One region of the Thermoanaerobacterium sp. RBIITD genome, then DNA from elsewhere that is predicted to be linked to it. Evidence: riboswitches for the same ligand, from Rfam matches in the RefSeq annotation. Region 1 holds a riboswitch; each other region holds the start of a gene.
What was found. A riboswitch is a leader RNA that binds a small molecule or an ion and turns the genes downstream of it on or off. The one in region 1 is predicted to bind cyclic di-AMP.
Positions count from the first base shown of each region.

Region 2: linked by a shared signal. The riboswitch ahead of CPG45_RS18025 (C40 family peptidase) and the one ahead of CPG45_RS14320 (NAD/NADP octopine/nopaline dehydrogenase family protein) in region 1 are both predicted to bind cyclic di-AMP.
Region 3: linked by a shared signal. The riboswitch ahead of CPG45_RS00525 (cell wall hydrolase) and the one ahead of CPG45_RS14320 (NAD/NADP octopine/nopaline dehydrogenase family protein) in region 1 are both predicted to bind cyclic di-AMP.
Region 4: linked by a shared signal. The riboswitch ahead of CPG45_RS02060 (potassium channel family protein) and the one ahead of CPG45_RS14320 (NAD/NADP octopine/nopaline dehydrogenase family protein) in region 1 are both predicted to bind cyclic di-AMP.

Region 1 is NZ_LT906662.1:2,956,138-2,958,342, reverse strand. Features, by position in the region: gene CPG45_RS14320 (NAD/NADP octopine/nopaline dehydrogenase family protein) at 1-847, opposite strand, end outside; cyclic di-AMP (ydaO/yuaA leader) riboswitch at 958-1,083, opposite strand; gene CPG45_RS14315 (helix-turn-helix transcriptional regulator) at 1,135-1,791, opposite strand; gene rsfS (ribosome silencing factor) at 1,929-2,205, opposite strand, start outside.
Region 2 is NZ_LT906662.1:2,453,909-2,456,113, reverse strand. Features, by position in the region: gene CPG45_RS11730 (sigma-70 family RNA polymerase sigma factor) at 1-113, opposite strand, end outside; gene CPG45_RS18025 (C40 family peptidase) at 390-1,082, opposite strand; cyclic di-AMP (ydaO/yuaA leader) riboswitch at 1,079-1,196, opposite strand; gene ku (non-homologous end joining protein Ku) at 1,359-2,171, shown strand; gene ligD (non-homologous end-joining DNA ligase) at 2,178-2,205, shown strand, end outside.
Region 3 is NZ_LT906662.1:102,399-104,603, forward strand. Features, by position in the region: gene CPG45_RS00520 (TMEM165/GDT1 family protein) at 1-322, shown strand, start outside; gene CPG45_RS00525 (cell wall hydrolase) at 401-1,219, opposite strand; cyclic di-AMP (ydaO/yuaA leader) riboswitch at 1,220-1,345, opposite strand; gene CPG45_RS16975 (hypothetical protein) at 1,412-1,549, opposite strand; gene CPG45_RS00530 (sensor histidine kinase) at 1,663-2,205, opposite strand, start outside.
Region 4 is NZ_LT906662.1:432,124-434,328, reverse strand. Features, by position in the region: gene lon (endopeptidase La) at 1-22, shown strand, start outside; gene yihA (ribosome biogenesis GTP-binding protein YihA/YsxC) at 1-599, shown strand, start outside; cyclic di-AMP (ydaO/yuaA leader) riboswitch at 720-849, shown strand; gene CPG45_RS02060 (potassium channel family protein) at 913-1,557, shown strand; gene CPG45_RS02055 (potassium channel family protein) at 1,618-2,205, shown strand, end outside.

The sequences.
Region 1 (2,205 bases):
CTGACAAGCCTCTATATGCATCAGTATCTTGTATTGCCTCATATAGATTATCCCCATGTGAACCATAAGTTTCTTTTAGCCAGTCTAATGCTGTAACGGCATTTACACCAAGTGCATGTGCAACTGCTATTCTTTCTTTATCTATTCTTTCTAGTATTTTTGCTACAGATGGTGATATACCTTCTAAATAATATTGAAAATTTCCATCTGTTGTCTCTATTCGCGCAGAATTTAAAAGAGTTGGTGTTGGATGAAATATCGAACCTATATTATTTAAGCTTGTAACTAAAACATTTTCAGCCGGAATGATTTGTGTATATGCTAAATTCAAAAGATTAACAACATAATTTGTTCTCCACGAAGGTATTGCAGCTAATGATACGACATCTTTTATTCTGTAAATCTTAGCAACACCATTATTTGACCTACATGCATAAATAAATGTATCTGTTTCTGATATTGTAACATCGATATCATTTCTCTTAATAATAATATTGTAAAATTCAATTGCTCCGAATGTTCTTCCAGGATTTAAAACTATTATTTGACCACTTTTTAGATATGGTAACATTTCATATGCTATATCAGAATGTCCTGATGCCGGAATAGTTACCATTATAATATCTACATTGCTTATTGCTTCTTCGATATCATCAGTAATTTTGTTTATTTCACCAAAACCATTTGTTGGGCCCTCAAGATATATACCACCATTATTTAATATTTGAATAAGTTTTTCATACGTCCTATTATAAAGATTGACTGAAAATCCCATCAAAGAAAGATGTGCCGCCATTGCCTGACCGCCATTTCCAGCTCCAATTACTGCAAAAGATGGTAACTTCATTGTACACGACCTCCTTCTACTTTTGGGTAACAAAAAAGCTATAGAGAAAATCTACAGCCTGAACACGGTTACTAGTAGAAGGACTTATAACCGAATATATCCATGCTATCTCCTCCTCTTTCAACGCTTACGAGGTTAGCTGACGGGTTAGGATCGAAAGATAACCCTTCCATGCAATATGGATTCACCCCTTTAACTGGGTCCCCCGCTTCTTATGAATTAAGCGTTTAGCATCATATTAAGTTATATAAATTATACCATTTTTGTCTTAGTATTGCAAATTTATTTTAGTATTTGCTTAAATCATCACCAACCCTTATTTCATCAAGATAATTATATATTGTATATCTCGATACACATAATATTTTTGCCACATAGTCAATCGCGCCTCTTATGAGGAATGTACCTTTAGCATCGAGCATTTTTACCATATTTACTTTTTCTTCCTTAGACATAAAATTCACAGGTTTTCCATAATTCTCAATTGTAGTATTTACTATATTTTCAAGGACATCATTAACATTTCCGCTATAAGGCTCGGCAGATAATTCCTCACCATCGTTTATCTCGCAAAGGTCTTGAAGTGTATTCTTTACCATAATATATTCTGAGATATCAATATTTATGCATAAACACCCAATTGGTCTTCCACTGTCATCTTTAAAATAAACAGTAGTAGATTTTAATATTTTTCCATCTTTACCCTTACTTTTAAAATTAACTTCATTATCAGTTTTATTGGATTTTAATGCTTTTAAAATAATCTCAGGTATTGGGTTACCAACTTCTCTGCCAGTTATGTGGCCATTACCAACTGCGATAACAGAACTCTGTAAATTAGAAAAGTCATAAAGTACAACTTCACAGTTTTTGCCAAATGTTTTTGCAATACTTTCTACAACAGGTATCATGTTCTTTAAAATAGGATGCGTTTTCGATGGCACTTTTATCCCCCCCCAAAACTTCTAAATGTTAATTAAACTAATTTAAATATTATATATTTTATTGAATAAATTATTACGAAAAAAACCTCGCTGCCTTATATATGCAGGCCTGAGAGGTTTATATTAAAAATATTATACTAATCAAATATTAGCTTGTCAAGTACTATTTCTTTCGCGTCACTCCAAAGTCTTTCTAACGAATAAAAATCTCTTTCATCTTTTGTAAAGATGTGAACAACTACGTTGCCATAGTCCATTAAAATCCACCTTGCACTATTGTATCCTTCGATGTGGTTTACCGGTACACCATCTTCATTCAACTTTTCTTCCACTTCATCACACAATGATTTAACATGTGTTATTGAAGTACCACTTGCTATAATAAAATAGTCTGCTACAGTCGTCAAATCTCCT
Region 2 (2,205 bases), 500 kb from region 1:
GGAAATCTTTTTGCAAGTGAAATTAAAAGCGGATTAAACCTTTCTAAAATCTCCTCAGTTGATGTTTCATCGCCATTTTTTGCCTTAAAGCACAGTTCATTATAACTTCTCATGGAATACACCTCACAAAATAGTGAGGACCGGTCCCTTTCAGCGCTGCACTGTGCTTTAATTTTATATTAAAAACATATGTTCGACAATTTTTGACTTTATATAAAGTACAAATTGATTTTTAACAAATCGGCAAAGATTTTAAGAAAATCGTAAATGTATCTGCAAATTTATATAGAACTTCCATTAAGATTTTATTTAAGCTTAAATATTTTTCCAAAGAAAAAAAGCATGTATATGTACTATTAACGGTACACATACATGCAATCTTCTTATTCTTAATAATATCTTCTGGCACCTATATAATATTGTCTAAACCAACCGCTAAAATCATCATATGCTGCCTGCTTTCTCGAATCGCTCATATGTATTATGCGGTTATCACCTATGTATATTCCTTCATGTGTCGGACCATTGCCAGATGTTGAGAAAAATACTATATCGCCCGGTTGTAAATTTGATAAACTTACTGCCCTTCCACCATCATATTGGTCATATGTTGTTCTGCCAATGCTCTTCCCTGCTTTTTTGTACACATACTGCACAAAACCGGAACAATCAAAACCTGATGGCGTTGTTCCGCCATATACGTATGGAGTTCCCAAATACTGTTTTGCTATACTTACAATGTCATAATTTGATGTACGCTCATAGGAGCCTCTTGATGTAGCACTTCCGCTTCCTGCCGCTCTTTGAATTGCTGCCTCTGTCGCAGCACCTACTATGCCATCAACAGCAAGTCCATATTTACGTTGTAAAGACATTACGGCATTCTTCGTAGCACTGCCGAAGATTCCATCAATACCACCTGTGCTAAAACCAAGTCTATTTAATTGCTCTTGTAAATTATACACTGCCTGTCCTCTTGAACCATATTTTAGTACTTCCATTGCAAAAACACTTGGTGATTGCATAAGTGTTATTGATATAACAACTGATGCGACTAACTTTTTGTGATTCAATAGATTCATCCTCTCTTTCCGCCTACGAGGTTAGTTGTCGGGTTCGGTAAAGAGTAACCCTACCGCAATGCGGATTCACCCCTAAAAAATCCCCCGTTCATTTCGATTAGGCATTTAATAATTTTTTAATAAATTTAATAAAAAATTTATTATTTTAATAATTATTTAATATTATACAATCGTTATATCTTAATGTCAACCGAATTCTATTTATTTCCAGAAGTTTTCTATAATATGTGGATATAATATGAATAATAAAAATTATTTATAAGGAGTTGTAGTATTATGCGCTCAATGTGGAAAGGTGCTATAAGTTTTGGCCTTGTAAGTATACCTATAAAGCTTTATGCAGCAACAGAAGACCATACTATACATTTTAAACAGCTGCACAAAGAATGTAAATCACCTATAAAATATGAAAAGATTTGTCCTGTTTGCAATAGGCAAATATCAGATGAAGAAATTGTTAGAGGTTATGAATATGAACCTGGAAAGTATGTTATCATAGATGACGAAGATTTAGAAAGGATTCCTATGTCGACAGTAAAAAGCATTGATATCCTCGACTTTACAGATATAGATAAGATAGACCCTATTTATTATGATAAAACATACTATATTGCACCCGAAGACATTGGAGCAAAACCATATGTTTTGTTGAGAGATTCGATGAAAGAAACTAATCGTGTAGCAATTGCAAGGGTCGTAATAAGGGCAAAGCAAGATCTAGCATGTATTAGAGTTTATAATGATAAATACATGGTACTTGAAACAATGCATTTTCCCGATGAGATAAGAAATACAGAACAACTGCCACCTATAAGAGATGTCAATTTGCATGAAAATGAGATAAAAATGGCTAAACAGCTTATTGATGCACTGACAGCTAATTTTGATCCAATAAAATACGATGACAATTATAGAAAAGCAATAATAGAGGTCATTGAATCAAGGATTCAGGATAAAAAGATAGAAATTCCAGAGAAAGCTCCGGCTGTAGAAAATGTTTTAGACCTTGTAAGTGCATTAAAAGCCAGCATAGATTCTGTGAAAAATGATACAACTTCTAAAAAAGTACGTAAAAAGAAAGGTGCATAAAAAATAATGTCAATGATCGAAGAAAAAATATCAC
Region 3 (2,205 bases), 550 kb from region 1:
TACGTTGAAGAACGGTCACATGGAACATGAAAAAATCAGAAAATCTAAATATGGCCCAGCTTTTACAATTATAAGTACATATTTTATATCCGAATTCGGAGATAAAACACAGTTGTCTACATTAGCACTTACTGCTACATATAAAAATCCTGCACTAGTTTTGATTGGTGCTACAGCAGGGATTTTTGTAGCAGATGTCATAGGAATTGTTGTTGGTGTATATCTTGGTAAAAAATTACCTACAAAAGTATTGCACTTTATCTCAGCATTTATATTTATAATATTCGGTTTTATAACATTGTATGAAGCAAAAACTCTATAAAGCAAAATGGATACCTTTCGGTATCCATTTTGCTCCTCTTTACCTCTCATATTTGCATCATTTATTTTACATACTATCTTATCTTGCATAAGAAAATACCATATTGTCTATTCTTGCGGCAACAGGCAATGACCATAACCATTGATTTGTAGCACTATCATCAAAATAATAAAGCGCTCCATTTGTAGGATCATTGCCACTCAAGGCTTCCCTTGCGGCATTAATTGAATCTGTCGTAGCTGGTTTATTGATCCAACCATTTTCAACAGGCGTAAATTGATAATAGCCATTGTTGTCAACCTGATATATTACATCTTTTATAGAATTCGGAAACTTATTACTCTTTACTCTATTAACTATTACAGCACCAACGGCTACTTTTGCTTTATACGATTCACCACCTGCTTCTGCATTTATAAGCCTTGCAAGAAGGTCCAATTCTTCATTTGTATATGATATTACACCTCTACTTATTGAACCTCTGTTTACTTCTTGATAATTCTTTGTAGCTGAAGCAGTTGAGCCTGTCCCATTCCCAGGTATTACAAAAACTTGTCCTGGATATATCATATCACCTGTTAAACCATTGACAGATTTCAATGCATCAACAGCTGTACCAAATTTTACGGCAATTAAGTATAGACTATCACCTTTTTGAACTGTGTATGTGTTGTCATTTCCTGGTACTACTAATACCTGACCTGGATAAATGACTGTATCATTAAGATTGTTTAATTTTATGATCTGATTATATGTTGTACCATAATTCAGACCGATTTTATACAGGCTGTCACCCGGCTTTACAGTATATGTTGCTGCAAAAGCAGACTGTGACAACATTAAGGTAACTGCGACTGATGCAATGAGAGGTTTTACCTTAATACATTTTTTAAACATTAGTTTTCCCCCTTTGCCTCCGAGGTTAGTTGACGGGTTCGGACAAAGGGCCGCCCTACCACATAATGGATTCACCCCAATATAAATCCCCCGTACCCCTTTTTGGGGATTCGGCATATTTTACTTTAATTATAATGGGAATAGGCTAATGTGTCTATATTAAATTGGTGGGAATACAGGTATTTAGTGGCATTAACTGTATCCGCAGAAAGGACAATAAATACACCCACTTTCATGTACTAACTTTGCACCACAATCAGGACAAATATATACTTTTAGCGATTCTTTAACTTCCACCTTTTTTTCGGTTATAACCTCTTGTTTTAACATTTTTATCCTCCAATATATAGTTTCTATTGTATTTTTATTATACTATATATTGTGGTTATTGTCACTAAAAAGTTACAGAGTTCACTACAATAAATACAGTAAATCCCGAATTCTTATCTATTTGGGATTGTTATCGTAAACTCTGAGCCTTTATTTATTTCGCTTTCCACGTCGATTTTCCCACCATGCAAATCAACTATTAGTTTTGCTATAGAAAGTCCAAGCCCAGTACCGCCTGTTTCTTTGTTTCTGGCCTTATCAACTCTATAAAATCTATCAAATATATATGGTAAATCTTCCTTTGGTATCCCCATACCATCATCTTTTACACTTATTTTAATATTTTTGTCTAAATTAAATGTAGAAATTTTTATATTGCCATTATCTTCAGTATATTTGCAAGCATTGTCAATAATTATTCTTAAAAGTTCCTTTATAAGGCTCCTATCAGCTTTTAATAGAAAATCTTCATTTTCTTCGATATCAAAGTTCTTCTTATTATAAATCATTTTTACTTCTAAGATAACTTCTTTTATTAATTCATTCATATAAAATGTTTCTTTATTTAATTTTATAGTTTTATTATCACCTTTTGCTAGCATTAAAAGTCTTTCAATCAATCTTTCCATGTCCTGTTGCTCTTTTTTTAATGCCTC
Region 4 (2,205 bases), 880 kb from region 1:
TAATAAAGTCAGTGGAACTTAATATTACCGCATTTAACAAGAGCCAATATCCCAATGATAAATTGCCACAGATAGCGGTAATTGGAAGGTCTAATGTAGGTAAATCTTCATTCATTAACACAATTATAAATAGAAGAAATTTTGCAAGGGTTAGCGCAAGACCTGGTAAGACGCAAGGAATAAATTTTTACCTTATAAATAAATCATTTTATCTTGCTGACTTACCAGGTTACGGCTATGCAAAAGTATCGAAAGAGATGAAAAAACAGTGGTCATTAAATATAGAGACATACCTTAATACATCGGAATATCTAATCGGAGCAGTGATGCTTGTAGATATAAGGCATGTGCCTACAGAAGATGACATCTTAATGGTAGATTACCTTAAAAAAAGAGAAATACCATTTATAATAATTGCTACAAAATCAGATAAATTAAATAAACAGGAGATTCAAAAATCATTAAAAGCAATTGCTGACACACTTTCAGTTGATAACGAGAAGATTATAACTTTTTCGTCATTGAAAAGATTTGGTATTGATGAAGCGCATTCCGCTCTAGATATGTTTCTTGTAAATAGTAGCAACATTGAGGATTAATGATATTTAGAGTGTATTTTGGATTGTATTCGTTACACTTTGACAAAATTGATTTAATATACTCATTTATTCTATATAATTAATGTTTGCTATTAAAAAATGCCAGTTGTATAATTATAATAATGAAATAAGCCGAATTCCTAAAGGAAACGGGGGGCCCAATGAGTGGGGCTAAATTCGATAGAATAGGGTTAAGCTCTCTAAAACCCTAGCCCGACAGCTAACCTCGTAGGCTTTTTTGAGAGAAGTAAAAAAACCTAAATTACTTCAGGTTTTTTTTCTGTTTTTTCATAATAATATGGGAGGTAACACAATGTATATAGTTATCGTTGGTTGCGGTGGTTTAGGTTCAGCACTTGCAACCAAATTAGCCGATGAAGGCCACAATGTTGCTATAGTTGACAGAGATAAAAATGCTTTCAAAAAGCTTGGCACTGGATTTAATGGGCTTGAGATAACCGGTGTAGGTATTGACGAAGATGTACTGAGAAACGCGGGAATCGAAAGGGCCGATGCATTAGCTGCAGTTACAAGGGATGACAATATAAATATAATGGTGGCACAGATAGCCAGTAAAATATACAATATAAAAAGAGTAATAGCTAGGATATATGACCCGGAGAGAAAGTCCGCGTATAGGGACTTTGAGATAGAGACTGTTTGCCCGACAACGATGGGTGTAAATGAGATAAGAAATATATTGATTGCAAATGGTGTTAAGAAAAGATTTGAGCTTGATAATGGTATATCAATACTTGAAATAAAAGTAAAGAAAAACGTTAACATGACTGTTTATGATATAGAGGATAAATTCGATTTAAGAGTATCCGGTATAAAAAGAGAAAGTACGATAATAGCACATGATAGTACAATTGTAAAAAAAGATGACATTCTCATTGTTACTATGAAAGAAGCAAAAGCTGAAGCATTAGCACGCTATCTTGGAAACGAGGGATAAAAACTTATCAATCATTTTATTTTTGAATATTATATAAAGTAATTGAAAGGATTGAATAGTATGAAAATAGTTGTTGTTGGTGGAGGTAAAGTTGGTTATTATTTAATAAAAACCCTTTACAATAAAAAACATGAAATATCCCTTGTTGAAAAAAACAGTGATATATGTGATAAAATTGCAGAGGAATTAGATATTCTGGTTATAAATGGTGATGGTACAAATGTCGATGATTTAAAAGACGCAGGAACGGGGCAGGCTGATACAATTATAGCAGTGACAGGTAAAGACGAAGAAAACCTCGTAATATGTCAGATCGCAAAGAAAAATTTTGATGTTCCTAGGACAATAGCAAGAGTAAATAACCCCAAAAACGAAAAGATATTAAAAATTTTAGGCGTTGATACTGTTGTCTGCTCTACATCAATAATTGCAAATCTGATTGAAAAAGAAGTTTTAATTGGTGAAGTAAAGACCCTATTGACGTTTAATCATGGTGAAATGACAATAGTCGAGACAAATATTCAAAAAACTTCACCTGTAATAAATAAGATGATAAAAGATATAGAACTACCAGCAGACTGTATAATTGTATCTGTTATAAGAGGTGACAAAGCTTTAGTCCCAAAGGGTGATACCGTAATAAAAGCA